DNA from 3 places in the Priestia sp. YIM B13486 genome. Region 1 is predicted to be linked to each of the others. Evidence: predicted binding sites of a transcription regulator. Region 1 holds the regulator's gene; each other region holds the start of a gene.

Evidence for each region. Region 1 encodes LexA, which represses DNA repair genes until DNA is damaged. Its sites were predicted from a motif close to CGAACATATGTTCG; they were not measured.
Region 2: the regulator LexA is predicted to act here: its motif matches at 7,468-7,481, upstream of ACFX4G_RS24210 (malate synthase).
Region 3: the regulator LexA is predicted to act here: its motif matches at 4,189-4,202, upstream of uvrB (excinuclease ABC subunit UvrB).

What each region holds. Positions count from the first base shown of each region.
Region 1 is NZ_JBHZOZ010000001.1:28,859-39,774, forward strand. It holds gene tkt (transketolase) at 1-1,205, opposite strand, end outside; gene ACFX4G_RS00140 (DUF896 domain-containing protein) at 1,373-1,603, opposite strand; gene ACFX4G_RS00145 (YneB family resolvase-like protein) at 1,673-2,341, opposite strand; gene yneA (cell division suppressor protein YneA) at 2,395-2,724, opposite strand; gene lexA (transcriptional repressor LexA) at 2,871-3,488, shown strand; gene ACFX4G_RS00160 (magnesium transporter CorA family protein) at 3,700-5,145, shown strand; gene ACFX4G_RS00165 (hypothetical protein) at 5,258-5,413, opposite strand; gene ACFX4G_RS00170 (glycosyltransferase family 39 protein) at 5,697-7,202, shown strand; gene ACFX4G_RS00175 (GtrA family protein) at 7,223-7,615, shown strand; gene ACFX4G_RS00180 (glycosyltransferase family 2 protein) at 7,612-8,589, shown strand; gene ACFX4G_RS00185 (cation diffusion facilitator family transporter) at 8,628-9,605, opposite strand; gene ACFX4G_RS00190 (APC family permease) at 9,715-10,916, opposite strand, start outside.
Region 2 is NZ_JBHZOZ010000014.1:3,309-14,224, reverse strand. It holds gene recA (recombinase RecA) at 1-880, opposite strand, end outside; gene ACFX4G_RS24255 (hypothetical protein) at 877-1,071, opposite strand; gene arsC (arsenate reductase (thioredoxin)) at 1,372-1,794, opposite strand; gene ACFX4G_RS24245 (arsenic transporter) at 1,819-3,117, opposite strand; gene ACFX4G_RS24240 (ArsR/SmtB family transcription factor) at 3,136-3,483, opposite strand; gene ACFX4G_RS24235 (ArsR/SmtB family transcription factor) at 3,891-4,220, shown strand; gene ACFX4G_RS24230 (ArsI/CadI family heavy metal resistance metalloenzyme) at 4,271-4,699, shown strand; partial or broken gene ACFX4G_RS24225 (MerR family transcriptional regulator) at 5,324-5,521, opposite strand; gene ACFX4G_RS24220 (cold-shock protein) at 6,259-6,459, shown strand; gene ACFX4G_RS24215 (cold-shock protein) at 6,725-6,928, opposite strand; gene ACFX4G_RS24210 (malate synthase) at 7,569-8,423, shown strand; gene ACFX4G_RS24205 (hypothetical protein) at 8,739-8,927, shown strand; gene ACFX4G_RS24200 (DUF3885 domain-containing protein) at 9,217-9,885, shown strand; gene ACFX4G_RS24195 (hypothetical protein) at 10,060-10,392, shown strand; gene ACFX4G_RS24190 (ZIP family metal transporter) at 10,585-10,916, opposite strand, start outside.
Region 3 is NZ_JBHZOZ010000005.1:146,541-157,456, forward strand. It holds gene uvrA (excinuclease ABC subunit UvrA) at 1-2,135, opposite strand, end outside; gene uvrB (excinuclease ABC subunit UvrB) at 2,142-4,121, opposite strand; gene ACFX4G_RS15500 (sigma-54 interaction domain-containing protein) at 4,457-6,118, shown strand; gene ACFX4G_RS15505 (proline dehydrogenase family protein) at 6,183-7,097, opposite strand; gene ACFX4G_RS15510 (DUF2198 family protein) at 7,413-7,637, opposite strand; gene ACFX4G_RS15515 (PDZ domain-containing protein) at 7,664-8,854, opposite strand; gene ACFX4G_RS15520 (S41 family peptidase) at 9,018-10,457, opposite strand; gene ACFX4G_RS15525 (murein hydrolase activator EnvC family protein) at 10,631-10,916, opposite strand, start outside.

The DNA.
Region 1 (10,916 bases):
CTGTAATCAGCTGCAGTGAAGTCTTCTGAACCTTTAATCATTGTTTTATTTGAGCCAGCTAAGTCAGCTGAACCGCCGAAGAATTGAGGTACAGCTTGTGCTACTGCGTTTAATACTTCTCCAGAAGAAGCACGGCTAGCTAGGCTTGAACCCGTTTCGTATGCTGGAAGCGTTTCTTCCCAGCCTTCCGGTAACTTTCCTTCTACTGCCAGTTCAAATTGACGACCTAGTTCAGGGTATTTTTCTTTATACTGTGCAAATACATCGTTCCATTCGTTTTCTTTCTTTTGGCCATCTTCAGCAATTGTAGCTTTGAAGTGAGCATACACTTCTTCTGGCACATAGAAATCTTCTTCAAATGTCCATGCATAAGCTTCTTTTGTTAATTTTGTTTCATCGGAACCTAATGGAGAACCGTGCACGCCAGAAGTACCCGCGTGGTTTGGAGAACCAAATCCGATTGTTGTTTTTACTTCAATTAGCGTCGGGCGTGTTAAATCGCCTTTTGCTTCTTCAATTGCGTTTGCAATCGCTGTCAAGTCATTGCCGTCTTCAACGCGGATTACTTGCCATCCGTAAGCTTTGAAACGATCTTCTACGTTCTCAGAGAACGAGCGATCTAAATCTCCGTCTAAAGAAATATCATTTGAATCGTATAAAACAACTAAACGTCCTAATTTTAAGTGTGCTGCTAATGAAGCTGCTTCAGCAGATACACCTTCCATTAAGTCTCCGTCACCACAAATACCATACGTAAAGTGGTCTACAATTTCTAAACCTTCTTTGTTGTATGTTTCAGCTAAATGACGTTCTGCCATTGCTTTACCAACAGCCATTGCAATACCTTGTCCTAGTGGACCAGTTGTTGCATCAACACCTGCTGTATGACCGAACTCTGGATGACCTGGTGTTTTACTTCCCCATTGACGGAAGTTTTTAAGGTCTTCAATTGATAAGTCATATCCAGCTAAATGAAGCAAGCTGTATAATAGTGCCGATCCGTGTCCTGCTGATAATACAAAGCGGTCACGGTTGAACCAGTTTGGATTCTTTGGATTGATGTTCATAAATTTTGTCCACAATGTATATGCCATTGGAGCAGCTCCCATTGGCATACCTGGGTGACCTGAATTTGCTTTTTCAATCGCATCGATTGATAAAGTACGAATTGTTGCAATCGAAAGATCTTCAATACGTTGTGTCATACTCTTCATTCCTTTCAAAACTATGTACATATGTTATCATACTAATGATTTGCTTATTTGTACAATACTTGAACCAAAAAATTTTCCACTTTTACAGTTTTTGTGTGCCTTATTAAAAATATACAAAAAACTAGAAGGAACACTCCCTCTAGTTTTACTAGAACGTCTTAGTGAAGACGCTTCTTTTTACTCTCTTTTAACTTCTTAGGCGTAACATCTTTACCTTCTTCGTCCACAACTTTAATCGTATGAAGGTGATTTGTCATAGATTGTCGGAAAACTTTTAAATATTCCTGACGTAGCTCTTGCTGTTCTTTCGCTTCAGATTCTGTCAGACCTTCAGCCTTTGCCTTTTTTGAAAGAGCATTAATACGAGCAAGTTTATCTTTTGATAGCATATAAAACCTATCTCCTTATAATCAATAATTAAAATTACCGAACCGTTCCGGCAACATGTAGTCATCTTACTAAATCTCTTTCGTTTTATCAAGAGATTGAGCATTCTCTTGGTATTCTTGATAGCGGCGATGTACCGTCGCTTTTGAAATATTATAGCCAAAACCTTTTAGCGTAACTGAAATTTCAGCAAAGGTTAAGCCGTTATGACGAAGACGGACAATTTCTTCAATTGGCGCTTCTTTTTTTTCTCTTCCCGAGTTAACTCCTTGATTTTTTAAATTTTGCTGCGGACGATAACCGTTTTCTACAGCTCTTTTCATTCCTCTTTTAATTTTAGCATTATGTAATTTCCGCTGATGCTCTTCCACTAAGCTAATAATATCTAACACCATTGAATCAGATTCTGAAAGCTGAAGCTGGCCTTGATGACTAATCGTATAGATGGTAGCATTTTCTTTATGAAAAGCATGAAGCAGCGCAATTCGAGCATTTCCTCTGCCTAATCGTGTTTCATCTTGAATAAGCAACACAGATATTTTTTCTTCTTTCATTGTATGAAGAACATCCAAAATACCCTCTCTGTCTACTTCATATCCGCTTGCTTTTTCCATTACGACTTTTTTTACGTCTAGATGGTGAAGAGCAGCAAGCTTTTTTAATTCTTCTTGCTGGCGCTGTAAAGATGTTTCTTGGGTTTTTTTATCCGTACTGACACGGCAATAAATAATGGCATCCACTTTTATCACGACCTTTTCGGCTTCTAACAATATTCAGGAACGGCCGTTACACACTACTGTTCAATTGCCACTTGATTATGTAACTCTTTTTTTAAAACAGGAATATATAATTTATCTCCAGGAGATAAAGACTGGGCAGTGTCTGAGTTTAAATCATTGACGTCTTCAACCCATTTGACAAATTCATTGGTGGTCAAATGATGGTGATTATGATACTTGTTGGACAATTCCCAAAGCGTATCTCCTTTTGTAATAGTAACCGTTGAATATTTGTCTAAATCTACTTTATCCGCTCCTAAAACCAGCGTCAATACATATGTAAGTGCAGCGATAACTGCAAAAAAAATAGCGTAATGTTTCATAGAATGTAAGAATTGTTGCATATTATGATCCCCCTGTCAGAATATATGTTCTTATTTTATTGAGAACATTTGTTTCTGTCAATGGAATTATTCGAACTTATGTTTGTATATTGACACATCACGTGGTATAATTCACCTAAAGAATAGCTAAAATCGAGGTGAAAAATATGAAGCTATCAAAACGTCAACAAGACATACTAGATTTTATTAAGCATGAAGTAAAATTAAAAGGTTATCCGCCTTCTGTTCGTGAGATTGGGGAAGCGGTAGGATTAGCCTCTAGCTCCACTGTACACGGGCATTTAGCTCGTTTAGAAAGCAAAGGGTTAATTCGCAGAGATCCGACAAAACCAAGAGCAATCGAAGTTCTTCAACTAGACGAAGTAAACATCCCTAAAAGCAATGTCATTAATGTTCCTGTTATCGGTAAAGTAACAGCGGGTCTGCCTATAACAGCTGTTGAAAATGTGGAAGAATATTTCCCTCTTCCAGATAAATTCGTTTCTCCAGATGATCATGTATTTATGCTTGAAATTATGGGAGAAAGTATGATTGAAGCAGGTATTCTAGATGGCGATATGGTAATCGTACGTCAGCAGCAAACAGCTAATAATGGAGATATTGTGGTCGCTATGACCGAAGACAACGAAGCAACGGTAAAACGTTTCTTTAAAGAAGAAAATTTCGTTCGTTTACAGCCTGAAAATTCAACGATGGCGCCTATTATTCTTCGCCACGTAACGATTTTAGGAAAAGTAACTGGTGTATATCGCACGATTCACTAATCAGACACTGTATGTAAAACCAACTAATGATGATGTTAGTTGGTTTTTTTACGTTTGTTTTCTAAAAAAATTGGCATATTATAAATGATACGTTGAATCATTGCAGGCAGGTAGAACGGTTTTTATAAAGCTTGTTTTACCTTTTACTTTCTACCTGCATTTCCTCGACTCTTACAAGGAAATACAACCGACCATAAGAAGGATGTAGTTTATGACCAATACACCAAGGAAAACAGAACCATTTCAAACCATTGTACCTACCAAAGCAATGAACATGTTTCTTTTTCCTTTTTCCTTTGACCGAAAAAATAAAGAGCAGCTTGTTCATGCGCTGAAAGCAAATTTGTTCGAGTTTTTCTCCATTCAAAACAAACATTTAGAAAAAGAATACTACGGAGAACAATATTACGTATCTCATGATAGCCTGGATCAATATTTTCTTCCTTACATTGAATGCATTCTATTCCCTGACTCGTGCGAAAAAGAAGGGTTGCTTCGATTTTCAAAAAAAATAGACCATGCCATTACGTTACACACTTCCTCCACCACCGTGTCTAGCAACGTGCTGTCTGTGGATGTTTTTTTATGTCCTTTTGAAATTGGCGTCATGACCATTCGCACTGAGATGAGCCATAATCATTACACCTATGATGATATTTTAGAGTTCATGAATCATTTTCGTGTATTAGAACCGAAGCTTGCTGAAGAGCATGGATCCACCATTACCTATGAACACCACCGCTATAGCAAAGTACAAGATTATATTTTTTCACAGCTCGCGCCATTTTTGAACGAACACATCAAGAAAGAAGCCACACGTGAACAGCATGTGGGGAGCCTTCCTTATTTTATCGATGAACGGATGTTTGTGTTAAGTTATGTAACGGTAAATCAAGAGCAAGAGATTAATTCCACAACTTTATTTCGTACTGGACAGCTAAATAGCTATATGCCTGACGGGAAAGCGTTTATTTCTGCACACAATCATGAGTATATTAAAACGTATAATACTAAACACGTGTATTCCAGATGGGCTCCTGAAACCTATTACGTCATAACAGACCATGTGTTTTCATGTATTTCTAAATCGACAGACTCTAAAACGGATCAGCTTTTGATGAATCATCTATTTGGCCAGCATTACTATAATTTATTTTTACATTTTTTCTATAAAATCGTGTTGCTAAAACTATCTTATGAGTATTCTCAGCTCACGTTTCATAAAAATTCAGAGGGCATTGAACGACTAATCCGCTCTATTACCGTGTTCTCAGGTAAATATTTATTTTTAGAAATTAGCTCTCGCACAGAAGGTCAAGAGTTTTCTGAGCTCTTTAAAAAAATCTTCCATATCAATTCTCTTTATCAAGAAGTCAAAGAAACTCTTGGTACTTTGTACCAAAATCAAGAGAAAATCGCAGCTAAGCGTCATAATTACTTATTATTAATTTTAACGATTTACACGGTTCTTTCCGGTATTTACGGAATGAATTTAGTTATTAGCAAACTAAAGGGAAATATCAATTGGGATAGTATGAAGCAGTTTTCTATCTTTGAATATATCGCTTTAATAGTAGCTCTATCAGGAATTCTGATCAGCATTAGTCTCGGAGTGAGTTCCCTATGGAATTTATTAAAAGATCGGTTTAAAACATAAAAGCTGTTCGCATCAGAAAACACATGATAAAAAAGAAGAGATTGAGACATAACTAAATCAAGCGAATCTATAGGGGAACAAATGGAATAAATAAGCTAGTAGGGATTGCTTGTTACACCGCTGTTGATTTCCGTGCAAGACTTCGCTTTCCGCGGGCGGCCGATGAGCCTCCTCGTCGCTTACGCTCCTGCGGGGTCTCACCTGTTCCGCTTTTCCCGCAGGAGTCTTCGTCTTGCCCTCCAATCAACTGCTGGAAGGAACTAAACAAATGAAACCTACGTTCACCATAAAAAAACGAACCACTAATCAAACATGATGATCAATGGTTCGTTTTTCACTTCGACTAAAATCCTTTTTTCCCAACCTCTTTTATCTATTACTAAATCACTGCCTACTCCGCTTACCCTTTTATCAAATGTTATGCTGCTGTTGTAATTTCAGAACAATCTAATATTATACTCTATAAGAAAAATATATACAAAATAATAAAATATGGTATCATAGGGTAGGAATTTTGTACCTTATCTTTGAAATAATTTGCAGGAGGTAATATGCTTAACTCATTTTTATCCAAAAGCCTGATCTTTTTATGTGTCATTATTCTCACATGGTCTCTATGGGGCAGTTACAGTGCGATGACAAATTCATTGGAATTAAAAGGCTTGGCTTTAAGTAATTCATTTATTATTGAAGGAATATTTTTCACTTTCCTTGTCATTTTTCTAATAGCAATTGCAAGTAGATACATGAACAAAACTGTTTTTTTTATTTCACTGATTGTTTTGACGTTAGGTATTCGACTAGCATGGATGCTTTCTGTTCAAACGCCTGTAAAATCTGACTTTCTTGTCATGTTAGATGCCGCGCGTAATATCGCAAAAGGAAATTACGAATTTAACCAAAGCGTTTATTTTACTACATGGGTATATCAGCTAGGCTTTTCATTCTATGAATCTGTTATTATTCGCTGTTTTGGAGATAATATTTTTATATTAAAATTGTTAAATATTTTTTATTCCACTGGAACCGTTATTTTTATTTATTTAATTGGCGCAAAAGTATTTAACGAACTTGCTGGGAGAATGGCAGCTTTTCTATATGCGTTCTACATTCCGAACATTCTCTATAGCTCAGTGTTAACTAACCAGCATTTAGCTACTTTTTTATTTTATGCAGCTTTTTACCTTATTATAAAAAGATTTGCTCATAACAAGTTTAGCTGGCTTTATATTGGCCTTCTATTGTCGTTAGGAAATTTAATGCGCCCTCTAGGACCTATTATTATCGTTGCTGTTTTCATTTATTTCATCTTGCAAATTCTTCAACCTTACATTAAAACGAAGGATGCTGCTGAATTAAAAGCTCGTCGAAAGAAAATAGGAAAAAACCTCGTAGGCATACTGGCTACTTTTTTTATTGCAAATGCGCTAATCAACTATTCTTTTGTAGCCAGCGGTATTTCTAAATATCCTTTAAGTAACAGAGATCCTTTATGGAAATTCGTCATTGGCTTTAATTACGAAACAAGCGGTTCTTATTCTTCAGAGGATGCTAGTCGTTTTATGGGTATGCCAATTGGAGAAAAACGAGCTGAAGCAGAAAAAGAGGTAATTAAAGAGCGGGTAGCAGATAAAGAGCAGCTTTTAGATCTCTTTCACATTAAATTCCTAAATATGTGGGGAGGAACGGATGCATCTACATTTTGGAGCATTTCATTAACTCCTCAAGAAGATGTACCTTTTAATAAAGAGAAATTAATTAGTGCTGCTCAAAGTTATGAAAGAATTATTTATGTTTCAACTACTATTCTTTCCATTATTGGACTTATATGTTTATTCCTGAAGAAGCAGGATAAATATCCGTATACACTGTTTTTATTACTAATCATAGGATACGTTCTTATTCACTTGCTTATTGAAATTCAAACTCGCTATCGATTCTTTATTTTTCCAAGCTTTATGCTGCTCGAAGGGTTTGGTATTTCAGTGATTCTATCCTATTTAATAGTACGATTTACTAAAAATGAGCCCAAGACAAAATGTAAAGAGATAAATTAAATGGAAGGGATTATGCAACCGTGATAAAATTCCTGAAATTCGGATTTGTAGGTATAATGAATACCCTGCTCACTATTATCAGTTATTTAGCACTCATTCATTTTGATATGAATTATATATTGGCTAACGTACTATCTTATTTTATTGGCGTCATAAACAGCTACTATTGGAACAAATCGTGGGTGTTTCAAGCAACCGTACACAAATGGATGTTAGCTCAATTTTTTATCGTAAACCTTATTACTTTAGCAATTAATACAAGCTGCTTATTCCTTCTTGTACACTATACACCTGCTAATCCAATAATCGGACAACTGTTGTCTACTTGTATAGGAATGTTTATCAATTTTTTCCTTAATAAATTATGGACGTTTAAGCACACAAACAATCACTCGATAGGAGGTAAAGCATGAAAGAACTAATTTCAATCGTGGTACCTATGTATTTTGAAGAAGAAGTAGCTAATGAATGCTACAATCGCTTGCTTTCCGTCATGCATAAAAACCACATTAACTATGAATTCATTTTCGTCAATGACGGCAGCACCGACCGAACAATTGAAATCTTGAAAAACGTAGCGGCTATGGATTCTAACGTAAAAGTTATTGATTTCGCTCGTAATTTCGGGCACCAAACTGCCGTAACAGCAGGCATTGATTATGCTCAAGGTGATGCCATCGTTATTATTGATGCGGACTTACAAGATCCGCCAGAAATGATTCCCGAATTAATTGCTAAATGGCAGCAAGGCTATGAAATTGTATATGCAAAGCGCAAGAAACGAAGCGGAGAGACCTTTTTTAAATTAGCCACGGCTAAGTATTTTTATCGCTTTTTAAATTATATGTCCGATATCGAAATCCCTAAAGACACGGGAGATTTTCGTATTATCGACCGAAAAGTAGCGGATGTATTCAAAAAAATGACTGAACGTAATCGTTTTGTACGAGGAATGATGTCTTGGATTGGCTTCAGGCAAACATATGTAGAATATGAGCGCGATGAACGTTTTGCTGGTGAAACAAAATATCCTTTAAAAAAGATGATCAAGTTTGCTTCAGATGGAATTATTGGGTTTTCAACGAAGCCTTTGCGTTTAGTAATGGTTATTGGCTTATTATCGGTTTTTGTATCACTTTTAGTTTTAAGTTATTCGATTGTTGTTTGGCTGATAGGTAAAAATATTCAGCCTGGCTGGACTTCTATTATGGTAGCTATCACCTTCTTTAGCGGTATTCAGCTACTTGGTTTAGGTCTAGTCGGACAATACATCGCAAGAATTTACGATGAAAGTAAAAATAGACCTATTTACGTTGTACGTGAAACCATTAACTTCTCGAAAGCTTCAACAGATTCTCCAAACGTACGTGAAAAAGTATATAGCTAAAAAAACAAGGAAGAAAACAGTTGTTTTCTTCCTTGTTCTTATTCTTTTTGAAGCTGTAAATCACTTGGCGCCCAGTCCGGAATTCCATCATCTTCATCAAATTCAATAATGACATCCGTTACTCCTTTTTCCTGTAAAATACGATTTTCCAGACGATCTTTAATATCATCAGCTTCTGCCACTGTTAAAGAAGGATCAATTTCTACTTTTAATTCAACGTGAAGCTCTTCTCCTTCTTTCATCACCATTAATGTTTGAATATCACGCACTTGTACATCTTGCATGACAATCGCGCCAATTTTTATTTCCATTTCTTTATCTGCTTCACCAAGCGCTCCAGCAGCATTATCTAAAAATACTCGTCCTACTACAAAAAACATCATAAGCCCAATTAAAATAGAAGCAATTCCTTCAGCTTGGTGAAAAGGTGTAAACCGTGAAATGAAAACGGCTATTAACGCCAATACGCCTCCTCCAGTAGCTACCAGATCTTCCATAAAGACCAGCTTGGTTGCTGGCTTTGCTTTCTTTAAATGAACAAAGCTTTGCGTAAAAACATTGACCTCTGCGGTATTCATTCCGACATCGTGCAAAATTTCTTTCATCGCCTTAAATAGGACAAACATCTCAAGTAACACCGAGATGCCAAGTACTGCAATATTTAAAATAAAGCCTGAAGACTTCGTGGGATGAAGAATGTGGTGATATCCTTCTTTAATCGTTTCAAACGCCATAATCCCTACTACAAGAACCGCTCCTAATAGAACGAGATTAACCAATCGGCCGAAACCATTTGGAAATCTTTTGGTCGGGGCTTTTTTACTTAATGCCGAACCTATAAAGACAAAAAACTGATTAGCTGCATCTCCTAAGCTGTGCATCGTTTCAGCAAACATTGCTACATTCCCTGTTAAAGCGAAAGCAATTCCTTTAATGATAGAGATAATGGTATTAACTACAGCGGCCATGATGGCCGATTTATTTCCCTTTCGCAACAATTTAATTAATTCACTCATACAATCCCTCCGTTTGCGCCTTTGATGAGATTCGATTACGGTTAGTGTATGTGAATTTAAAAATTAAAAACCTCCAACATACAAGTTGGAGGTTTTTAGTCATGTTTCATTATTTTTTAAAACGGTACGGTACAGTTGTAACAATTACATTTTTACGGTAAAGCAAATGTGCTTTTAACAGCAGACTGGACTGATTGTGAAGGATATTTTGCCAGCTTTTTTTCGTAATGAATTGCGGAATAACGACCGTAATAGCCATATTATTTTCCCGGGCTTTTTCCTCAGCCATATCGATGAATCGAAACAGCGGCCGCACTAAGCTGCGGTATTGAGAATGAAACGTAACAATACGAATATCAGGCTGCCACTTCTCCCACTTCTCTTCCATTCTCTTTTCGCTTTCTCGATCAAAGGCTACATGTACTGCAATAACGGTATCGCCAATCGTTCTTGCATAATTTAATGAATTTTCTACTACCTTTGTCATTCCTGCTACAGGAACAATGACCACACTTCCTTCAAGCTTTCCAATCTTTTCTCCTTGCTTAATGCGAAGCTGCTCTCCTACCGCTTCATAATGCGTATGAATGCGATGAAAAATATAGACAATAACCGGTAAGAAAATGAGCACGGACCATACTTGTGAAAACTTCGTTGTAAACAAAATAATTAGCACAGTTAAGGTAATGAGGGCACCAATTAAGTTAATGGTTAGCTTCCCTTGCCAGCCGGCCGGCTTTTCTCTAAGCCATTTGACAATCATGCCTGTTTGAGAAAGCGTAAATGGAATAAACACCCCGACTGCATAAAGAGGAATTAATTGTTCAGTCGCTCCTTTAAAAGCTACAATTAAGACAATAGAAGCAATCCCAAGGGTCACAATTCCATTTGAATAGCCTAGTCGATCGCCACGAATTTGAAACATTCTTGGCATGTATTTATCAGACGATAAGTTGACAGCTAGCAAAGGGAAAGCTGAAAAGCCCGTATTCGCCGCTAGCACTAGAATTAGAGCTGTTGTGCCTTGAATAAAATAATAAAATCCATTTCGTCCAAACACACTCGATGCAATTTGTGATACAACCGTTTCATCTGCTTTTGGAGAAATGCCAAGCCAATAAGCTAAAAACGTGATGCCAGAAAATAAAACGGCTAAAATACCGCCCATCAGCATTAATGTATGAACAGCATTTTTTGCACCTGGCTCTTTAAAGTTAGGCACTGCATTTGAAATAGCTTCTACACCTGTTAATGCTGAACAGCCTGACGAAAAAGCTTTTAATAATAAAAACAAACTAATACCTGGCACTA
Region 2 (10,916 bases), on a different contig from region 1:
CCTCATTATATGAAAACCAAGATCCAGACTTTTGAACAATATCTACTTCAGAACCGATATCTAAGATTTCTCCTTCTCTCGAGATACCTTCTCCATACATAATATCTACTTCAGCAATGCGGAAAGGAGGTGCCATTTTATTTTTGACTACTTTAATTCTTGTTTTGTTACCAACTATGTCATTTCCTAGTTTAAGTTGTTCAGCACGGCGAACCTCAAGACGAAGGGAAGAATAGAATTTTAGTGCTCTTCCACCTGGCGTTGTTTCTGGATTTCCAAACATAACGCCTACTTTCTCCCTGATTTGGTTGATGAAGATGGCAATGGTTTTAGACTTATTGATTGCTCCAGATAGTTTACGAAGAGCTTGAGACATCAAACGAGCTTGTAAACCGACGTGAGAATCTCCCATTTCTCCTTCAATTTCTTTTTGTGGAACTAATGCTGCTACTGAGTCAACAACAATAATATCTACAGCACCACTTCTAACTAATGCTTCAGCAATTTCAAGTGCCTGTTCACCAGTATCTGGTTGAGATAACAGTAACTCATCAATATCTACACCTAGTTTTCTTGCATAAACTGGATCCAGTGCGTGTTCAGCATCAATAAAGGCAGCTCGACCTCCATTTTTTTGTACTTCTGCAATTGCGTGTAAGGAAACGGTTGTTTTACCTGAACTTTCGGGCCCGTAAACTTCCATAATTCTTCCTTTGGGATAACCATTAATTCCAAGAGCTATATCTAAAGCTAATGAGCCTGAGCTAGATGCCTCAACTTTTGTATGTGTGCCTTCTCCCATTTTAATAATTGATCCTGTACCGAATTGTTTTTCAATTTGTTTTAGAGCCATATCTAGTGCTGCTTTTTTATCATTCATAATTTGAAACCTCCGATTGTTATTACGTTTACAATAAACGCCCAGGTATTTCGATAAAGAATAAGAGTTGGCTCAAATGTTTTTGCTCCGTGCGAGAAAATTTTGTGTTTAACTGTCTTAGTTTGCTCTGGCGTTCCTTTATTCATCTCTAAACCCTTAGTGTCGAACAAATGTTCCTGTTGTGTAATCATACAATAAACGCATCTAATTGTAAAGGCGAAAGTTTTTCTGCAAACTAGCTAAAAGAATATCTTATATTTATAAAAAGTAAGTTTATACTTTAGCATTTACTTATCAAATGATAGAAATTAGGGGAAAGGTAGCTTTTTATATAAGTAGAATCGATTACCATCTACATTTTTAAATTTGGATATATATGAATCTATAAATCTGGTTAGACTAATAACGCATTCCTGATATTCCTAGTTACTATAAAACAGATTTTAAGAAGAAATAAAGCAGTCTACACAAATAGACTGCTTTTTGATTAATTATTTACCTGTTTCAGCAAAACGCTGAATACGTTCAGCGATTTCATCACGTACACGCTGGAAGAACGCCCATTTCTCTTCATTTGTTCCTTCAGCTTTTGCAGGATCGTCAAATCCCCAGTGTTCACGTTTCACATGGGGAGGCGTTACTGGGCAGTGATCTGCTGCATGGCCACATAATGTAACGACCAAATCCGCATTATTTAAAATTTCAGGGTCAATGACATCAGATGTTTGGTTTGAGATATCAACACCAGCTTCTTTCATTGCTTTTACAGCATTGGGATTTAATCCATGAGCTTCTAACCCTGCACTGCGTACATCCCATTCATTATTATTTAGATATTTTTTTGCCCATCCTTCAGCCATTTGGCTACGGCAAGAGTTACCTGTACATAAGAAATAAAGTGTTTTTTTAGACATGTGTAAAATCTCCTTTGTGATGTGTTAAGAAATAATTGATAACCAAATATATAAACCAACAAGCGTAATAAACAATGTTGGGATGGTTAAGATAATACCTGTTTTAAAATAGGTTCCCCAAGAAATCTTAACTCCTTTTGTCGAAAGAACGTGGAGCCATAAGAGAGTGGCTAGAGAGCCAATAGGTGTAATTTTTGGTCCTAAGTCCGAACCAATGACATTTGCATAAATCAAGGCTTCTTTAATTGTACCTGTTGCAGAAGTTGCATCAATGGCCAAAGCATCAATCATCACGGTTGGCATGTTGTTCATAATCGATGAAAGTATGGCTGCAATGAATCCCATGCCAATGGTTGCAGCAAATAATCCATGGTCAGCCGTTGCTTGAATGAGGCTTGCTAATACTTTAGTTAGCCCTACATTACGTAATCCATAGACAACAACATACATACCAATCGAAAAGAAAACAATCGCCCACGGAGCTCCTGCTAGCACTTTTTTAGTGTGAACAGCGGGACTCTTTCTTGCTATTCCTAAGAATAAAATCGCAATAATACCTGCGATAATAGAAACAGGAATATCGAAAAACTCACCAATAAAGTAACCAAGAACTAAAATGAATAAAACGATTCCTGATAAACGGAACATTTTCTTATCTTTAATGGCTTCAACCGGTTTCTGTAAATCATCTAGATTGTATTTCTTAGGGATGCTTTTACGAAAGTACAAATATAAGACAACAATACTTGCCAAAAGTGAGAACAGATCTGGCACAATCATACGTGATGCAAATTCAGAAAAGCGAATACCAAAGAAATCAGCTGATACAATGTTGACCAAGTTACTTACTACAAGAGGTAACGATGTTGTATCTGCAATGAATCCACTGGCGATAATAAAAGGGAAGACCATTTTATCCTCAAATTTAAGTGCTCGTACCATGGCAAGTACAATAGGTGTTAGAATTAAGGCTGCTCCATCGTTTGCGAATAATGCTGCTACTACAGCTCCAAGGAGGGATACATAAACGAACATGCGAACGCCATTGCCTCCTGCAGTACGCGCCATATGTAAAGCTGCCCACTCGAAAAATCCAATTTCATCTAAAATTAAGGAAATAATAATAACTGCAATAAACGTTAATGTTGCATTCCATACAATTTGAGTTACATCCAGCACGTCATGGAAATCAACCACACCTGCTAAAAGAGCTAATACTGCGCCTCCACATGCTGACCAACCAATAGACAAGTTCTTTGGCTGCCAAATGACAAAAATCAATGTCACTAAGAAGATGAGGGAGGCTACTATAACTGATATCACTTTACAGACCTCCTATTATTAGCAACAATTAATACGTAAACCTTGCTTTTCTAGTTCTTTTAATCGTTCATCTTCGCTTGGTAAAGAATCGAGTATATCAAGGACAAACTGATAATAGCTGTTTTCTTTATTTAAGGAATAGAAGATCCAATGTCCTTTTCGTCTTTCACTTACGAGTTCGATAGCTCTTAACTTCCGCAAGTGTTGGCTAATAGCCGGTTGACTTGCTTTATAAATTTCAACTAGCTCACAAACACAGCACTCGTTATTTTGGAGCAGCTTCATCATTGACAATCTTGTCTTATCTCCAAGCAGCTTCAGTATCTGTACTGCTTTTTCCACTTCTACCTGCGCTTTTACATCCATTATGACTCACCTCCTTATTTTCAAATATAATTATATAAGTATTTTATTATATATTCAACGAAAATATACATTTTAAACATTAATCAAAAAAAGTTGATTAATGTCTTGATTTATCTGAATTTTCCAGATATGATGAATACATCAAAAAAAATTGATTTATGAAAGTGAGGATGAAAGCAGTGAGAGTCAACAACTCTGGAAACTTATCTGTTACGTACTTTCGAGCCTATTTTCATTTAGTTATGAACACCCAAGGGATGGACCAGAAGGAAGCACAAAACCTAATCTTTCAGCGTTTTTTTCATCAAGATCCTATGCTAAGAGGGGAAACTACATATAGTAACTTTAAAAAAGCTGCCGAAAGCTTCGATCATTAAATCAAAAAAAGTTGATGAAGGAGAATGACAATGGAAACAGTTAAGGAAGGAAAGCACCCATTTAAACAGTACGAACAAAAATTTAAAGCACTTGCTGATCAAAAGAGATTAGAAATTATGTATGAGCTCTGCCAGCGGGGACAGACATGCGTATGTGACCTAACTGAATTCTTTGGGATGTCTCAATCTAAACTTTCCTATCATTTAAAAATTTTATTAGAAGCAAACCTTATCACAAAAGAAACAAAAGGGACATGGAGCTATTATGATTTACATGATAAAGAGGTAAATCACCTGTTATCTGAGGAGCTTTGCTGCTTGTTTAGAAAAGATACAAGTAAAAGCGGCTCCTGCTCTTAAATTAATATATTTAAAATAATATTGTTTATAATGCGAAGGAGGAAGTGTAAATGAAATATGTTCACGTAGGAATTAATGTAACGAATCTAGAGGCGTCCATGGAGTTTTATCAAAAGGTATTTGGCGTTCAACCTGTGAAAACGAAAGTAGATTACGCTAAATTCTTAGTAGATGAGCCAGGATTAAATTTTACTTTAAACGTACGAGACGAAGTAAAAGGTAATCAAGTGAATCATTTCGGCTTCCAAGTAGAAACTCCTGAAGAAATTCATTCTCATAAATCACGATTAGAAAAAGAAGGCTTCTTTGCTCGTGAAGAAATGGATACAACTTGCTGCTATGCTGTGCAAGATAAGTTTTGGGTAACAGATCCGGACGGAAACGAATGGGAATTCTTTTATACGAAATCTGATAGTGAGGTTCACAAGAACAGCGATGGGCCAAATGAAAAGCTACCTGTAACTAATGCTTGTTGTTAATCATTAGTTAACATAAAACCATTTATCGGTAAAAATAAAAAGCAGACCTTTAATTAAAGATCTGCTTCTTTTCTTTAGCAAAGACTAAATATGTTCCCACTAAAAACATGATGCCCAAACCTATAAAGATTAACCAGTACGTTAAAGGGAAACTATAGGAAACTTTCATAACTCCAGTATTTCTATCTAATATTCTAACGGTGTAAGGAGTATATGCTGTCTTAATAGTTAAGTACGTTAATAAAGATTGAGCAATAAGAACTATCCCTATTGCACATTTCATTATATTGCCCCCAGACTCATACAAGTTTCTGTGTACAGTTTAACACAAAGGGGCTTACTTAATGTTACCATAATCACTCTTTCAGGAACATATGAAAAAGAGAACCTTTATGGGAATAAGGGTTCTAACAGAATGATTTTTATAAAATATAGACATCTTTATACGTCCCTTATGTATCAATGTTTTTCTCTAGGCTAAATAATAATGGAGTGCATAAAAGTCTTATCTTATATACATTTATAAAAAATCCGAATAAAAATAACCCAGTAAATATTGAATATAGAGATTGAGTAAGCATGAACAAAGACTAAAGGAACAAATCAAATTCACCTACTTTAAAATAAATCCTTACGCATTTCCCGTGTTCTAACACCATCTTCAATTTTTTCTGCAATGTCCATTAACCTTTCAATGTCGGAAAAGGAATACATTCGGGTACCTGAAGAGTTTCGTTTTGGAAAAATAAGCTCTCGCTCTTCATAATAACGAACTTGTCTTTCTGATAAACCTGTCATTTCAGTAACGATTTTTATAGTCATAACTTTCTCATCTAAATATGGATGATTTTTAGTCAAGATTATCCTCTCCTATTTCCATTCTTTATCAGTATAATAGAAAGCAAGTTGAAAGAAGGATAATCACTTTGGCGATTCCATTATAATCCAATAATTATAGTGAATCATTAAAATATGGTTAAAAATAAATTAAAAGTAAATTAATTCATTAAAAGTATTAATTAACCTTTTTTAAGTTTCGTTAAAGCAATTTTATTAATTCCAATAAATTTTTTAACTTTATTCCTTTAGTGTTTGAATAAAGTTAAAAATTAGGAGTCCGTAAAAGTATTTTTTTTCGAATGGGATAGCTGTTTTTTAAGTCATTTTTTTACAATCCCAAAAAGTGTACTTTTTGAGACTATCTATATTGGAAAAACTTAACCATAAATTAACTATACATAGTTAAGGGGATTCTGGTGCATAAGTGTTGAAATGTTGTACTGAGAAGCTATCAGAAGAAGATATTCTTTATTTCGCGGGTGATTGTCCACTCGTTCCAATTCTGAGCGTTTCTCATAATACTGTTTTTAGTGAAGAAGGGGAAAAAGCAATTATTTGCTATCAATATCTCTATGTGTTACACTATGTTTAACTTGTTTTTGTTCGGTATAAGATTGAGAGAAGAAAAAACCTTAAACAGAAGTTTTTATCTTGAAATAGTATGATTGGGCAAGAAAGGTAATACATTTGTGGAATATTCCACAGCAGGAGGCAACATTATGACACAAGGTACAGTAAAATGGTTTAATGCAGACAAAGGTTTCGGTTTCATTGAAATCGAAGGCGGAGACGATGTATTCGTTCATTTCAGTGCTATTCAAGGTGAAGGTTTCAAATCATTAGAAGAAGGTCAAAAAGTGACTTTTGATATCGAGCAAGGTCAACGTGGAGCACAAGCTGCTAACGTTCATAAAGCATAATCAAAAGTGATAACAAAAAGGACTCCTTATGAAGGAGTCCTTTTTTTATGGTCTTATAATTAAAAAACCATGATTTATCTACTATTAGTTCAATAGAAAACCCAGGCTTTAAAAAAAGCCTGGGTTTTAGACAAGACGATCGATACAAGGTATAACTAGTTATAACATACATTAGAAATAGAAAGCAAATGCAAATAAATTAACTATATTTTCAATTAAATAATATAGTAGTAATTTTTAATCTATGCGATAGCATTGGTACAAATTATCTTCGATGGGGATTAAGGGGGATTTTATTAATAAGCCGTTCTCCAGCTTCCATGTGATTTCCACACAAAGGGCATTTTTGATGGTTGTCGTAAGAGAAATCTTTTCTCATCCAGCCCTTACAATCTTCTACTGTACATTCCCAAACCTCTGTTTGTTCTTGAGCTAAAGGTTCTTGGTTTCTTTTGCCGTAATAATACATACTAACATCACTACTCCTCATACTACATTATAGCTTATAAAGGAGTAATAATCATTTATATAAATTAGTGTTTCTTACCATTTTATTTTCATGGAATAATGCACGGAATTTTTGATATAAGAATTTCTAAACACTTGGTAATAATGTTCATATCTTCTTCTTTTGCTTTTTAATTGCACCACTTACCGTAGTAGTACATCCCTAAACTAAGCCGCCAACGTAAGGAGGGTTAGTTTAAAGATTAGTTTAATGGTGGAATCATTTCGCTTATCACCGGTAATCAAATGGTTATTTATAGGGACTTTCCAGAAGTTTCATGACTTGTTGGAAACTTTTATTTCGAGTTATTATAAATAATAAAACTTCATTTTACCTCAAATTAAAATATATTGTCAATGAAAAATTTGTAATATTTTCAAAAAATGTTATAATAGTTTTACAATTGTTTTTTCGATCGTATTCCGAATTCCGCTGTGTTTTTTTCAGATAGAATTATGGATACATTTTTTCAATACCCTTTTTTAAAACTGAAAAAAACTCAAACAGTTGTGTGAGCTTTAAAGGTAAGTTAGTTGAATAAAATTATTAATTTACCATCTAATAGTAACCGAGTTTTTATTCTACAAGGAGGCCTAGAATAATGAATCTAATCAATAAGAAAGTTACACACAAGCTTTTTGGGATAGGTAGTATAGTTAAATGTAATGATTCTAGTATTGAAATACATTTCGCATCGGAAAATAAAAAGTTTGTTTTCCCTGATGTATTTGGAAAGCATCTAAAACTGCATGATAAAAGTGTTGCTCATTCACTCGAAAAAATTATAGAAAAAAAGGAAATGGAACACAACGAGGAAGAACGGAAGAAGGAAGAGGAAAAAAAACTACAACGAAAAAACCAGGAACTTCGCTGGGGACTTGAAAAACTTATGAAAAATCATAAACTTCATTCTGAATCACAAATGGTTTTTTGGTGTGACATAGAAGAACAGAATAGTTCTTTTTTAGAGTGGAAGGTTTTTTCAGGTGTAATAAAAAGCGGTAATAACAAGGGGAAGCCAACCAAACCCATCCGTTTGCACCAAAATAGTGCTGTCTTGTTAACAGCAATAGATTCCAGTATGCCTGAAAAAGACAGACGTATCTTAGGCGTCTATATGGTGAATGAAGATTTTATCGGTAAGCTTTGTGAAGATGGATATATTCCTGCTCATTCAAAATACAGACTCCAGCTTACAGAACAGGAATCGGATCAGATGCCTTTCTGGAAATATTATGTAAATGAAAGAACATCCCAAAAAATGACATGGAATACAGGTAAATATCGTTATTTTGATAATTTATGGATGGCTCAAATTTTGCTTGATATAGCTGAGTTAAAAAATGACCCAAAGGAAAGAGAGCTGGCACAACAATTTTTTGAACATTTTTGTAAAATGAATCTGATAACAGCTGAGGAGTTACCAAAGCCTAATGGCGCATTGATGCGTATGTAAACGTTAGCCCAAAGATAATAGGACTGACACATTTTTCTCACCCATCATTAATAGCGAACATTCCTTAGCTGTTCGCTATTAAAAAGGCAAGAACAGAACGTAGGAGAGAAGATGAAGGATATAACGTGAAAATATTTAGTGATGGAAAAACAGTAACTATAAGAGTATCGAATGAATTAGTAACAATCTTAAAAATTCATTATGTAAAAAACATGAAAAGATACTCTTATACGGTTACTAAATATCCAAGTATTTTTTCTTTGAAGAAGAATTGATGAAACAAGAATAATAAGTAGATAATGAGGAGATACACCTATGCTTAAATTTAAAGTTATTTTCGAATTTATAAATGGCAGGACAAAGGAATTAAAATTCGAAGCCGCATCAAAGAAAGAAGTCATTAGTCATATAACAAAATATGAAAGATTCATTTCGAATGAAAAAGAGTTAGTGCACATCAATTTAAATAACGTGGTACAGTTTATGATTACAGAAGAAAAATAATAATAAAAACTAGGCATCTATTAATTGAGGTGCTTTTTATTTTAATAAATAGACTGATTTAAATTTAAATAACATTTCTGAGAGTAGTAATAAAATTGAGCGGTTAATTAAAGCTCTTCTTAGCTCTTCACTAGATAAAGAGAAAGTTATAGAACAATTAATTGAAATGGAGTTAGAACTTGACCATATTAATGGGCACTATAAAAGCTTAAAAAAAAGAATTAAAACAATTACTTAATGTTTAAGTAAAAAAAGTTACTTATAAACTATAAAATATGGAGAAAAATACATGAGCACTAACACTCTGCCTTTATTTTCAGAAAAATACTTTGAAGGATTAACTTTAAGTCCAGCTCTGTTTTATTCATGGAAATATAGCATTCGCTTTGAAATATCAGATCCATTAATTTCATCTCACGAAAAAGATTGTTTGAATCAAGCTTTTCATCGATCAATCACATTATTTCAAAGGGTATTTGGAGAGGGAGATGAGATTCTTTTTGTTACGGATGTACATACTACGAACAAAGATCGTTTCCTTCAAAAAAGACCTTTAAACGTTTATTTAAAATACATAAAAGATAAACAGCGGCTATATCAATTAAACCATCACTGTTTGCCGAGTATATTTCAGGATGAAGATGAAGACGATGATCAATCTTTGACCCATCGCTTTGTACTTTCTTGTAAGAAAACAGAATTAAGATATGCGCAGCTTTTAAAGGCTATTAATTATGAAGACTTTGCTCATCCATCTACTATTCTGAAGAGTAATTCCCAAAGTAGTTATGATATTTACTTTATTAATCTCTCTAAAAAAATGATTTTTCATTTGTATGATGATCGTGGATGTGATGTCTTAGCCTCAAGTAAAGAATCTATACGCTTTCTTTATGAAGAATATAATAATTGGATTTTGGATTATGATCGAGAAGAAATTGACCTTTTATTTAAGTGAAAAGTAGGATTCATCCACTAATTAGCACATTTTTTATATCCATAATCACCTGTCTTACAGTAACTAAAAATAAAAAGGGTATCTACAATCTTCTAGGTTAATTTTGATATATAATCAGATTAGCATTAGGCTTATAGCTCAATGGAAATATGACCCTAAGGAGATATTACAATAATGCAAGACCTAAAAAATAATAAACCGACAGTAGCTTGGCAACAAAGAATGGAAGATGATGAAATTTTCACTGTAGAGAATATTAAAGCCACTGATGAAATCCTTGATACTTATATGAATAGACTTAAAGATTCTGTAGATAAAATGTCAGAACAAGATATCTTAGAATATGTAAAAGAGGTAGTTATAGGATTAAACGAATTAAATGAACAATTTGATTATTTCATTGAAACGTTAGAAAGAGAAGAACTTTGCGATTTTATCATTAAAGCTGCAAATGCAGCTGGCTTAGAGACTGAAGAGGATATTACAGAAGAGTGGAGAGAGTGGTAACATACAAATGCTTACATATAGGAGAATTAAATATGGATTCTAAGCAGTTATTTCTAGTTACCATAATCATGACCCTAGGAAGTAATGTAAAAGAAGAACATTGTGTGAAATGTTCTTCTTTTATAAATGATCAGAGTGAGGTATAGCTGCATACATTTGCAGGTGTCTTTTTGACACTTAAATTTAATCGTTCTAATGGCCATGAAATAATGAAAGAGAATATTGATAAACATAAATAATTACGAATCCTAGCGAAATTAATAGCCATACATGCAATTTTCTGAAGTGCTTGATGGTATTTCCAATTATTTCATGAAAGATAACAAAAGACAGTGTACCGATTGCTGCGCCAGTCGATAAAGCTTGTAGTTTAAGTGAGGAAACTTGTACACTTTCACCAATGAATAAACTGCCTCCTAAAGACAGCGACAGAATGGCTATAATTAGTAAAAAGAAGGTGTTAGGTATTTTTGCTATAGAGAGGACTGTCATAATTGCCATCCCCTCTGGGACCTGATGTAAAA
Region 3 (10,916 bases), on a different contig from region 1:
TCTCGGATGTCATCGAATACACCTGTATAAGTTGCAGGGTTCGAACGAGGCGTACGGCCTATGGGAGACTGATCAATATCGATGACTTTATCTAAGTGTTCAATGCCTTTGATTTCTTTATGTTCTCCTGCTTTGCTTTTTGCTTTATGCAGCTTTTGCGCCAATGATTTATGAAGGATATCATTTACCAGCGTACTCTTACCTGATCCAGATACACCTGTAACAGCCGTGAACATACCTAACGGAAGCTTTGCTTTTACATTTTTTAAATTATTTTCTTTTGCTCCTATAATTTCAATCATCCGATCTTTATCTATTGACCGTCTTTCCGCTGGAAGAGGAATAAACTTCTCTCCTGATAGATATTGACCCGTTAAAGAGTTTTCATCCTTCATCACTTCCTGAGGCGCACCTTGAGAAACAACAGCACCTCCGTGTACGCCGGCTCCTGGTCCGATATCAATTAAATAATCAGCTGCCATCATCGTATCTTCGTCATGTTCTACAACAATCAACGTATTTCCAATATCGCGCATATCTTGCATCGTGCGAATTAAGCGATCATTATCACGCTGATGAAGACCGATAGAAGGTTCATCTAAAATATAAAGAACCCCCGTCAAACGAGAACCAATTTGAGTAGCTAAACGGATCCGCTGTGCTTCTCCTCCCGAGAGAGTTCCAGCAGAGCGGTTTAATGTTAGGTAATCAAGCCCCACGTTAATGAGAAAGCTTAGACGCTCACGAATTTCACGCAGTATCATATCCGCAATCTTCATGTCTTTTTCAGATAGGCTGAGACTTTCAAAAAAATCATATGCTTCTTTTACGGAGAAGCGGGTTGTATCTCCTATATGCTTTTCGTCAATAAGCACCGCTAAGCTTTCGCGTTTTAAGCGATTTCCTTTACATTTTGGGCAAGCTTGCTGAGCCATGTACTTTTCCATTTGCTCACGGATATAATCTGAACTTGTTTCATGATAACGACGCTCTACATTCCGAAGCACGCCTTCAAATTCGATATGATTTTCTCTTACTTGGCCAAAATCATTTTCATAGCGAAAGTAAATTTTTTCTTTACCGCTGCCATATAATACTTTATCAAATAAATGTTCCGGGATATCTCGCACCGGCACGTCCATATCGATGCCGTAATGTGTACATACGGCTTCAAGCAGCTGCGGATAGTATTGAGAACTTGTTGGCTCCCAAGGTGCAATTGCGTGCTGACGAAGCGTTAAGTCATAGTTAGGAATAACTAAATCTTTGTCCACTTCCAATTTCGTTCCTAACCCGTCACACGTTGGACACGCCCCGTACGGACTATTAAATGAAAACATGCGGGGCTCAAGTTCTCCAATGGAGAAACCACATTTTGGACAAGCATGATGCTCACTAAAAAGCAGTTCTTCTTCACCTATCACATCAATAATTACTTTCCCTTCTCCGAGGCGAAGAGCTGATTCCAAAGAGTCCGACAAACGAGCGGCTACACCTTCTTTTACAACAACGCGATCAATTACTACTTCAATGGAGTGCTTTTTGTTTTTTTCCAGTTCAATTTCTTCTGTTATTTCACGCATTTCTCCGTCTACTCGAATGCGAACGTACCCTTCCTTTTTAATATCTTCTAACACTTTTACGTGGGTACCTTTTCGGCCAGATACCACAGGTGCCAGTACTTGAAGCTTTGTACGTTCAGGGTACTCTAAAATTCTATCTACCATTTGCTCAATCGTTTGAGATGTAATTTCAATTCCATGATTAGGACAAATCGGCTTTCCTACACGAGCAAACAAAAGGCGCAAATAGTCATAGATTTCGGTCACAGTTCCGACGGTTGAACGAGGGTTTCGGCTCGTTGTTTTTTGATCGATTGAAATAGCAGGCGACAATCCTTCGATTGAATCTACATCGGGCTTATCCATTTGACCTAAAAACTGTCTTGCATATGCCGAAAGCGACTCGACATAACGTCTTTGTCCTTCTGCATAGATTGTATCGAAAGCTAAAGAAGATTTACCAGAACCTGATAACCCTGTTAATACTACTAATTTGTCTCGCGGGATTTCAATATCGATATTTTTCAAATTGTGGGCTCGTGCACCTTTTACCACGATTTTTTCCATCGCCATGTTTTATCACCCTTCCGCTTTTAATTCTAGAATCAAGTCACGAAGCTCAGCTGCGCGTTCAAAGTTAAGCGCTTTGGCTGCTTCTTTCATTTCTTGTTCCATTTCTTCTACGAGCTTTGCTTTTTCTTTTTTGTTGAGCTTATCAAATGCCGGTGCTTCTTCATACGTTTCTGTATCTTCTGCTACTACTGTTGCACGAATTGAGCCTCGAACTTCTTTTTGAATCGTTGTCGGTGTAATACCATGCTCTTCATTGTAAGCTTCTTGAATACTTCTACGACGCTTGGTCTCATTGATAGCAATGTTCATGGAGTTTGTGATGCGATCTGCATACATAATGACATGTCCATTAGCATTTCGTGCAGCACGTCCGATGGTTTGAATAAGCGATCGTTCTGAACGCAAGAATCCTTCTTTATCCGCGTCTAATATAGTTACTAACGAAACTTCCGGAATATCTAAACCTTCACGAAGTAAGTTAATTCCTACAAGCACATCGTACTTTCCAAGCCGCAGCTCTCGGATAATTTCAATACGCTCGAGCGTCTTCACTTCAGAGTGAAGATATTGAACTTTAATGCCGATTTCTTTTAAGTAGTTCGTTAAATCCTCGGACATTTTCTTTGTTAACGTCGTAACGAGTACTCGTTCATTTCGCTTAATCCGGTCGTGAATTTCTCCAATTAAATCATCAATCTGCCCTTCAATTGGTCGAACTTCAATATTTGGATCCAATAATCCCGTTGGACGGATAATTTGTTCAATCACATCAGGTGCCTTCTCAAGTTCATAAGGACCTGGTGTTGCGGAAACATGAACCATTTGGTTAATATGCTGTTCAAATTCATCAAATTTAAGCGGGCGGTTATCTAATGCGGAAGGCAAGCGGAAACCATGGTCCACTAACACTTGTTTACGCGCTTGGTCCCCATTGTACATTCCTCTAACTTGAGGAATCGTAACGTGTGATTCATCCACAACAAGAAGGAAATCTTCAGGGAAGAAGTCCAGCAGTGTATAAGGTGTAGAACCAGCGGGACGAAGCGTTAAATGACGAGAGTAGTTCTCGATTCCCGAACAAAAGCCCATTTCTCTCATCATTTCTAGGTCGTAGCGCGTGCGCTGCTCCAAGCGCTGCGCTTCTAAAAGCTTGCCTGCTTCTTTTAGCTTCTCTAGCTGTTCTTCTAGTTCTTTTTCAATATTTTGAATGGCAACACGCATTTTTTCTTCTCTCGTGACAAAGTGAGATGCCGGGAAGATAGCTACATGTTCACGATCACCAATGATTTCTCCTGTTAGAGCGTCAACTTCTCGGATGCGGTCAATTTCATCGCCGAAAAACTCGACGCGAATACAGTGTTCATCTCGAGACACAGGGAAAATCTCCACAACATCACCGCGAACGCGAAACGTTCCGCGCTTAAAGTCAATATCATTTCTTTCGTACTGTACATCTACTAGCGTACGAAGCAGCTGATTACGCTCTTTTTCCATTCCTACTCGAAGAGATACGACCATTTCTTTGTATTCTTCCGGAGACCCTAAGCCATAAATACAGGATACGCTGGCAATAATAATGACATCTTTTCGTTCAAAAAGAGAAGAAGTTGCCGAGTGACGAAGTTTATCAATTTCATCATTAATGCTTGCATCTTTTTCAATAAATGTATCTGTTTGAGGTACATAGGCTTCAGGCTGATAGTAATCGTAGTAACTGACAAAGTATTCGACTGCATTATTAGGAAAAAACTCTTTAAACTCACTGTACAATTGACCAGCAAGCGTTTTGTTATGAGCCATAATTAGTGTCGGCTTATTTATTTCCTTAATAACATTAGACATGGTGAAAGTTTTTCCCGTTCCTGTAGCACCTAACAAAACTTGATGCTGCTTACCTTCTTTAATTCCTTTCACGATCTTTTCAATTGCCTTTGGCTGATCACCCTGCGGTTGATATGGGGATACTAATTCAAACTGATCTTTCAAATGAAGGCCTCCGTTTCTATTTTCTTGTTTTATCTATTTTTATTACGATATGTAAAAACCGAAAACGCGAACTGATATTCGTATTTTATCACTTTATAATCATAAATGAAACTAATGAGTATTAATCTTATATAGTGTTTGTTTGTTTTTATTTTTTACCCTGTTACTTTATTACCCACTAAATTCTTATACTACCCTTTTCGAAGGGAATACAACTCTTTAGATGAAAGCAATAAAAGAAAGTAAGCTTCGTTATTGTTTGAAAAAGATAGGCTTTTGCGCCAATTTCTAAATTATGATACAGTATAAAAAATATGTACTGAGAGGGGTTTAGTATGGCAAGCGTTGATCAAGTTCTTATAAATAACTCCTTTATAACAGTTGAAGAATCAACTTCTTTAGCTAAAGTGACATCTGAACTTTCAAACTATGACTTCGTCGTAGTCACAGCAAGTACCTTTTATGTAATACAAAAAGATGAACGATACCTGTTAACAGGTCATGACGAGGCATCGTCCATAAAAAAAGTAATAGCGGATACAAATTGGCCTTCATCTTCTACTTCTACGTTAGCCAATTTACAAGCCAACACAAACTGGAACAGACCAGTCCTCATTCAAGCAGAAAACCAAGAAACCACAATAGGACTTGTAACACCTTCGCAGTGGATTACACATTTGCATAGCCAAAATGAGATATTAGCTTCCTATTTTGATACATTGGCAGAAACCATTAATGATGCAGTGACAGCGGTCGATAATGAAGGAAATGTAATCTTGTGGAATACTGCTGCGGAACATACGTATAAGATTCAGAGAGATGATATTATTGGTAGAAAAATCGGAGAGCATTTCAAAGATGAATCCATCATTCTACATACGATTCTAAATGAAGGGCGCCCTGTACGCGGAACGTATCATCGTCCTAATGAACAAACTCACGTGCTCATCAATGCATCTCCTATTATAAGAAACAATCGAGTCATAGGTGGAGTCGCAACTGAACATGACATTACCAATATTGTAAGATTAAATGAAGAAATTGATGTGTCTCTTCTCATTCCAAAAGATAATCCATTTTCTTCTTTCGCGGGTATCAGTCCTGAAATTAAGCAAGCCGTTGACATTGCCAAAAAAGTGGCATCTACAGATATGCCTATTTTATTAACAGGAGAACCTGGTTCTGGGAAAGAAATGCTGGCTCAGGCCATCCACTACGGTGGAGCCAAACATAAAGAACCTTTTTTATCTTTAAATTGCGCCACTATTCCATCGGGACTCCTGGAAATTGAGCTCTTTGGTCATCAAAAAGATGTCTTTTCAGAAGATCCAACAACCATTGCGGGAAAACTGGAGCAGGCTCACAACGGGACGTTATTTATTGAAGAAATTGATAAAATGCCTCTTGAAATTCAAGTTAAGTTTCTGCGTTACTTGGAAGAACGATCCTTTTATCACGTTGGAGGCACGGAAGAAATTCAAGTTCAAACCCGAATTGTAGCCTCTACCACGACGCCTTTGGAAGAGTTGCTAAAAGCCGGTGAATTCCATGAAAATCTTTACTATTTGCTGACCGTCATTAACATTATAATTCCGCCGCTTCGAGACCATAAAGAAGACATCGAAGCATTGACACAGCAATTTGTACAGGAATTCAGCAAGAAGTATAAAAAGAAGGCTCCTTTCATTAGCTCTGAAGTTCTCGAAGCCTTTATGCAATACGATTGGCCAGGCAATATTCGCGAGCTGAGAAATACGATTGAACGAATGATTTTTCTAAGTGATCAGTCGTTGATTACCCTTACGCACCTTCCTGACAATCTGAAGGATGCAAGTTCTTTCACAGAAGTTCAAAAAGAAGAAGATTCTCTTCAAGAAGCTAGGCTAATAGAAGAGACTCTTCAAAAAACCTATGGAAACAAAAGTGCAGCAGCAGATTTGCTTGGCATTTCACGCGGCACCCTTTACAACAAAATCAAAGAATACGGACTAAACTAATCAAAAAATTCGACACGAAGCTCAGGGTACTTGTGTCGAATTTTTTATGTTTCTTTGACTGAACTTATTTGGAGAAATTTTTTAATACGAACCATACATTGGCGGGGCGTTCGGCTAGGCGTCTCATGAAATAACCAAACCAATCAATTCCGTAAGGAACATACACCCTTACTTTATATCCTTCTTTTACTAGACGGTCCTGCAGCTCTACGCAAATTCCATAAAGCATTTGGAACTCAAATTGGTCATTTGAAATACCATTTTCTCTTACTAATCGTTTTGTGTACTGAATCATTTCTTCATCATGACTTGCTACAGCTGTATAGTGACCATTTAATAAATGCATTTTAATGATTTTTTTATAGTTTTCATCTACGTCTTTCTTTTCTGGAAATGATACTTCTGGTGATTCTTTATAAGCTCCTTTTACTAGACGTAAATTAGCTTGATATTGATGTAAGTCATTCATATCTTGTTCTGTACGATGAAGATACGCTTGAATCACAATTCCAACATTATCAAATTCTTTGCGTAATTCTTTATACATATCAAGGGAGATTTGGCAGTGCAAGTAGTCTTCCATATCAATTCGAACAAAAATATTATTCATTCTGGCCGTGTGTAGAATTCTGCGCATATTTTCCATACAAAGCTCTTTGCTAATATCCAATCCTAAAGAAGTCATCTTTAATGATAAATTTGATTGAACGCCCGATTCTGCAATGGCTTCTAGTGTCTGAATGCACATGGCAGTAGACAACCTGGCTTCCTCTTCTGTAAAAACAAATTCTCCTAAATGATCAAGTGTAACAACTTTTCCACTATTGTTAAGCTCCTTAGATGTGTGAATTGCTGATTCGGTTGAGTCTCCAGCAACAAAACGAGCTGCTCCCATCCTCAATCCATACTTTTTAGCTAATTTGTTTATTGAATGATTTTTGCCAAGCGACTGAAACATCGTTCTCATTAATACTTCCATCAATCCTAAACCTCCTTTTATTTTTTAAAATCAAAAATAAACTAAATTTTCAGATTAATATTTTTATTTTTCTATACCCTTCTCACATTTCTGTACACTTATTTAAATAAATTTATACATAAGTGTTTAAAATATTTTAAATATAAACATATTTGTCTAATTGATTTGATTATACTCGCTCATTAAATGAACCGAAACAATATTGTTATAAGTTCTAACTCACTTTTTTACACACAAAAGCTCTCCACGTTGTGCAGAGAGCTTTTGTGTACAGTTTAATAATAAGCGATTAACTTATCATCAAACCAACAATCTTTATTTTCCAGCTGCTAGCATGCTTTTTGCATATATAAAACCGATGGCTGCTGAAAGTAAATCTATTAAAATAATAAGCGGATAATCTGCGTACCCTTTATATACAGAAACAGCTATCAACAAAAGCGTCAGCGCTGTGGCAACATATAAGTTATATGTTACTCTAGCAAACAGAACAAGTAATATGGCGGGTAGAAAAACTGCGGCAATCGTTTTGACTTCCACAAACATTTCTCCTTTTTATCCGTCTTTTAACCAGCTTGTGAATCACGTTTTGTATAATTGTGTACAAACAAAATACCTAGTTCATGATGTTCGTTGTCATACAATGCTCGCTGAGTAAAGCGAACTTCTCCATTTTCGTCAATAACTTCCAGCTTACAAAAAGCACGGTTATTAACTTGTAATGCTTCATAAAATTTATGGACTTCAGATACAGCGATTCCATTTACCTTAATAATCACTTCTCCTACTTTCAAACCCATTTTCTCTGCCGGAGAATGAGGGATGATTCCTAATACAACCAAACCTTGTGTACGCTTAGTAAACAGTGCGGGCGCTTTTTCATCGCTTCGACGCTGCTGCAAACGAATCCACTCTCTTCCTATGATCGCTAGAATAACAACAGCTACAGCGGCAAGAGGATAAAAAATAGCAGCAATCGTAATGATCGTTAATCCTACGCCTAATGCTAATACACGCTTACCAGTAAATTCAATAGATTTAAACGGCACCATACTTTGAATTCGCTGATAAAAACCGATAGCAAAAGGAACAAAAAACAGGCTAAATGATGTTCCGTCAATAGATAACACAGGCCACCATGGAAACACAGACGTAATGGCGCTGCCTGGAATTAAGACAAAAAGCGGGACAACCCATAATTTTTGAGAGTAATGAGCTCCAATTTCCTGCCCTCTTTTACTTTTCACAATGGCTGGAGACGTACCTTTTGCTCCAAATTTCCAAATTAAATATCCTTCTGCTAATACAAGCAGAGACATTAAAATAGTCAGAGAAGGTAAATCTGCGTTATGAGCTTGCACAGACCACGTTTGAATAAATCCTTCACCGAAACCAGATGCCGGAATAAGCAAGGTTGCAAGCACAGCCAGTCCTACGGTGTAAGAAGGAGAAAGCCATTTAAACGTCCAAGGGCCGCTTATGATAAAAGTTAAAACAGCTACAAGTACAATCATTCCTATAGATACATAGACACCTAGCAACACGGTAACAACGGATAAAATCAACCCAATAATGATACCTGGAAAAAATAAATATTTTGCTTCTAAAATAAAATCAAACACGCGAACATGAAAATTCTGACGCTCTCTCTTGACGCGAGAAAGACCTACAAAAAACGAGACGAGCAGAAATAGATAAGTTAGCGGATGTAAAAACAAACGCCCGATACCTTTTAAGAGCTCTAATGCAAAATCCATTTTTTCACCACCTGTAATTTTTCACATTTTTATTACAACATTTACGATTGATTGTTATGTAACATAGGCTTCTTTATTTTATCAAAATGCATCACTAACCGACAATGTTGTTTTTACTAAAAAAGTTCCGTGCTTTGGAAAAGCACGGAACTTTTTCTACTTCTTATTGACTAGCTAGCTTTAAAGCCGTTTGAAGCTGACGATCTTCATCTTTTGATTTAATTTTTTCTAGAAGTTTTGTTTGTAAAAGCGCTGCTGTATCTTCATCGATTTCACCTGTAGCTTTTTGCTTATTGGCTTTTTGGAATGCAGTTACAGCTGTTTCTGTCTCTTTACTAAAATATCCGTCTGTACGTCCAGGTTCAAAGCCAAGGCCTTTTAGCATCACTTGAGCATTCTTCACTTGGTCACCTGTCATATCACGTGTTAATGGCTTTTTATCAACTTGAATTGGATTTGCATAATAATAATCCGGCTGCTTGACTTCTACTGTTGGTTTTATACCTTTTTCGTTAATCCAGTTTCCATCAGGCGTTAGCCATTTATAGAACGTTAATTTTAAATTACTGCCGTCTTCCATTGGAACAGCTTGTTGAACGGTTCCTTTTCCATAGGATTTTTCACCGACTAGCTTGTATCCTCCTGCTTCTTTTAATGCCCCGGCAAGAATTTCAGAAGCGGATGCACTTCCTCCATCAATCAAGGCCACAATTGGATAATCCTTTTGCTTTTTCATTGAAGAAACCACTTTTTGACGTTCACCGTTACGATCTTCAATTTGGATATATGGCTTTTTATTCGTTACTAATTTATCAAGCATTTTTTCAACGCTCGTTAAATAGCCACCAGGATTTCCCCGAACGTCTAGAACTAAGCCATCAATATTTTTATTTTCAAGTTTTTTCAACTGTTTCGTAAATTCGTCTCCCGTTGATTCAGAGAATGACGTAATTTCCATGTAGCCAATTTTTTTATTGTTTACATTTTTAACAGAAGAATAGACGGTTTCAATTGGAATCTCATCTCTTACAACTTTTACTTTCATCGTTTCTTTCACGCCCGGTCGTTGAACATCTAATGTCACGGTAGAGCCTTTTTTACCGCGAATTTTTAATACTGCTTCATTCAATTCCAGACCCGCGATACTTTTACCATCGATCTTTAAAATCTGATCATTTGGTTTTAATCCTGCTTTTTCCGCAGGAGATTGTTTAAACGGAGCTACGATTGTTACTTTTCCATCTACCATGCTTACTTCAGCGCCAATTCCCTCAAACGATGAATCAAGAGACTGCGTGAATTGCTGTGCCGTTTTCTTATCCATGTAAGATGAGTGAGGGTCTCCTAAGGTTTGTACCATTCCTTGGATTGCGCCATCTAATAATTTTTTGTCATCTACATCTTTGTAATATTTTGAAGATATCAGTTCATAAGCTTGCTTGATTTTGTCTAGCTCTTCCTTTTCCACTTTACTATCATTTGAAGAAGTTGTAAGGGGGGTACTGACCGTTCCAGCATTTGCATACTGAATGCCAAAATATGTACCTGCTGCTCCAACAACTAAGGAGAGTGCCATTAATAGTGCAACGATTTTCCGATTCAAGTTCTTTCATCCTCCTCAACCTTAAGCCATCTCTTCTTATTATAATAGATACAACCAAAACTATGTAATAAAAAGGATGCATGTGTTATTTGTAGCAAAAGGCACCACACAAATCAAGTGCGATGCCTTTTTGTTAAACTATATGTTGAGCTTGTACCACGTATGCTAGGAACTTAAAATTTAATATAACTTTCAGGGTTTACAGCGGAACTTTTACCTTTCCAATCGCCTTTATGCAATTCAAAATGCAGGTGAGCACCAAACGAACGTCCTGTGTTCCCTATATAACCTAATTGTTGACCTTTATTGATAGATTGACCGCTTGAGACGCTGTAGCTCTCTAAATGAGCATAAACTGTAACCCACGTCTGACCTTCTACATTGTGACGAATAAATACGGCATTACCAAAAGAAGAAGAATGATATGCTCTAATTACCTTTCCGCTTGCCGCGGCTACA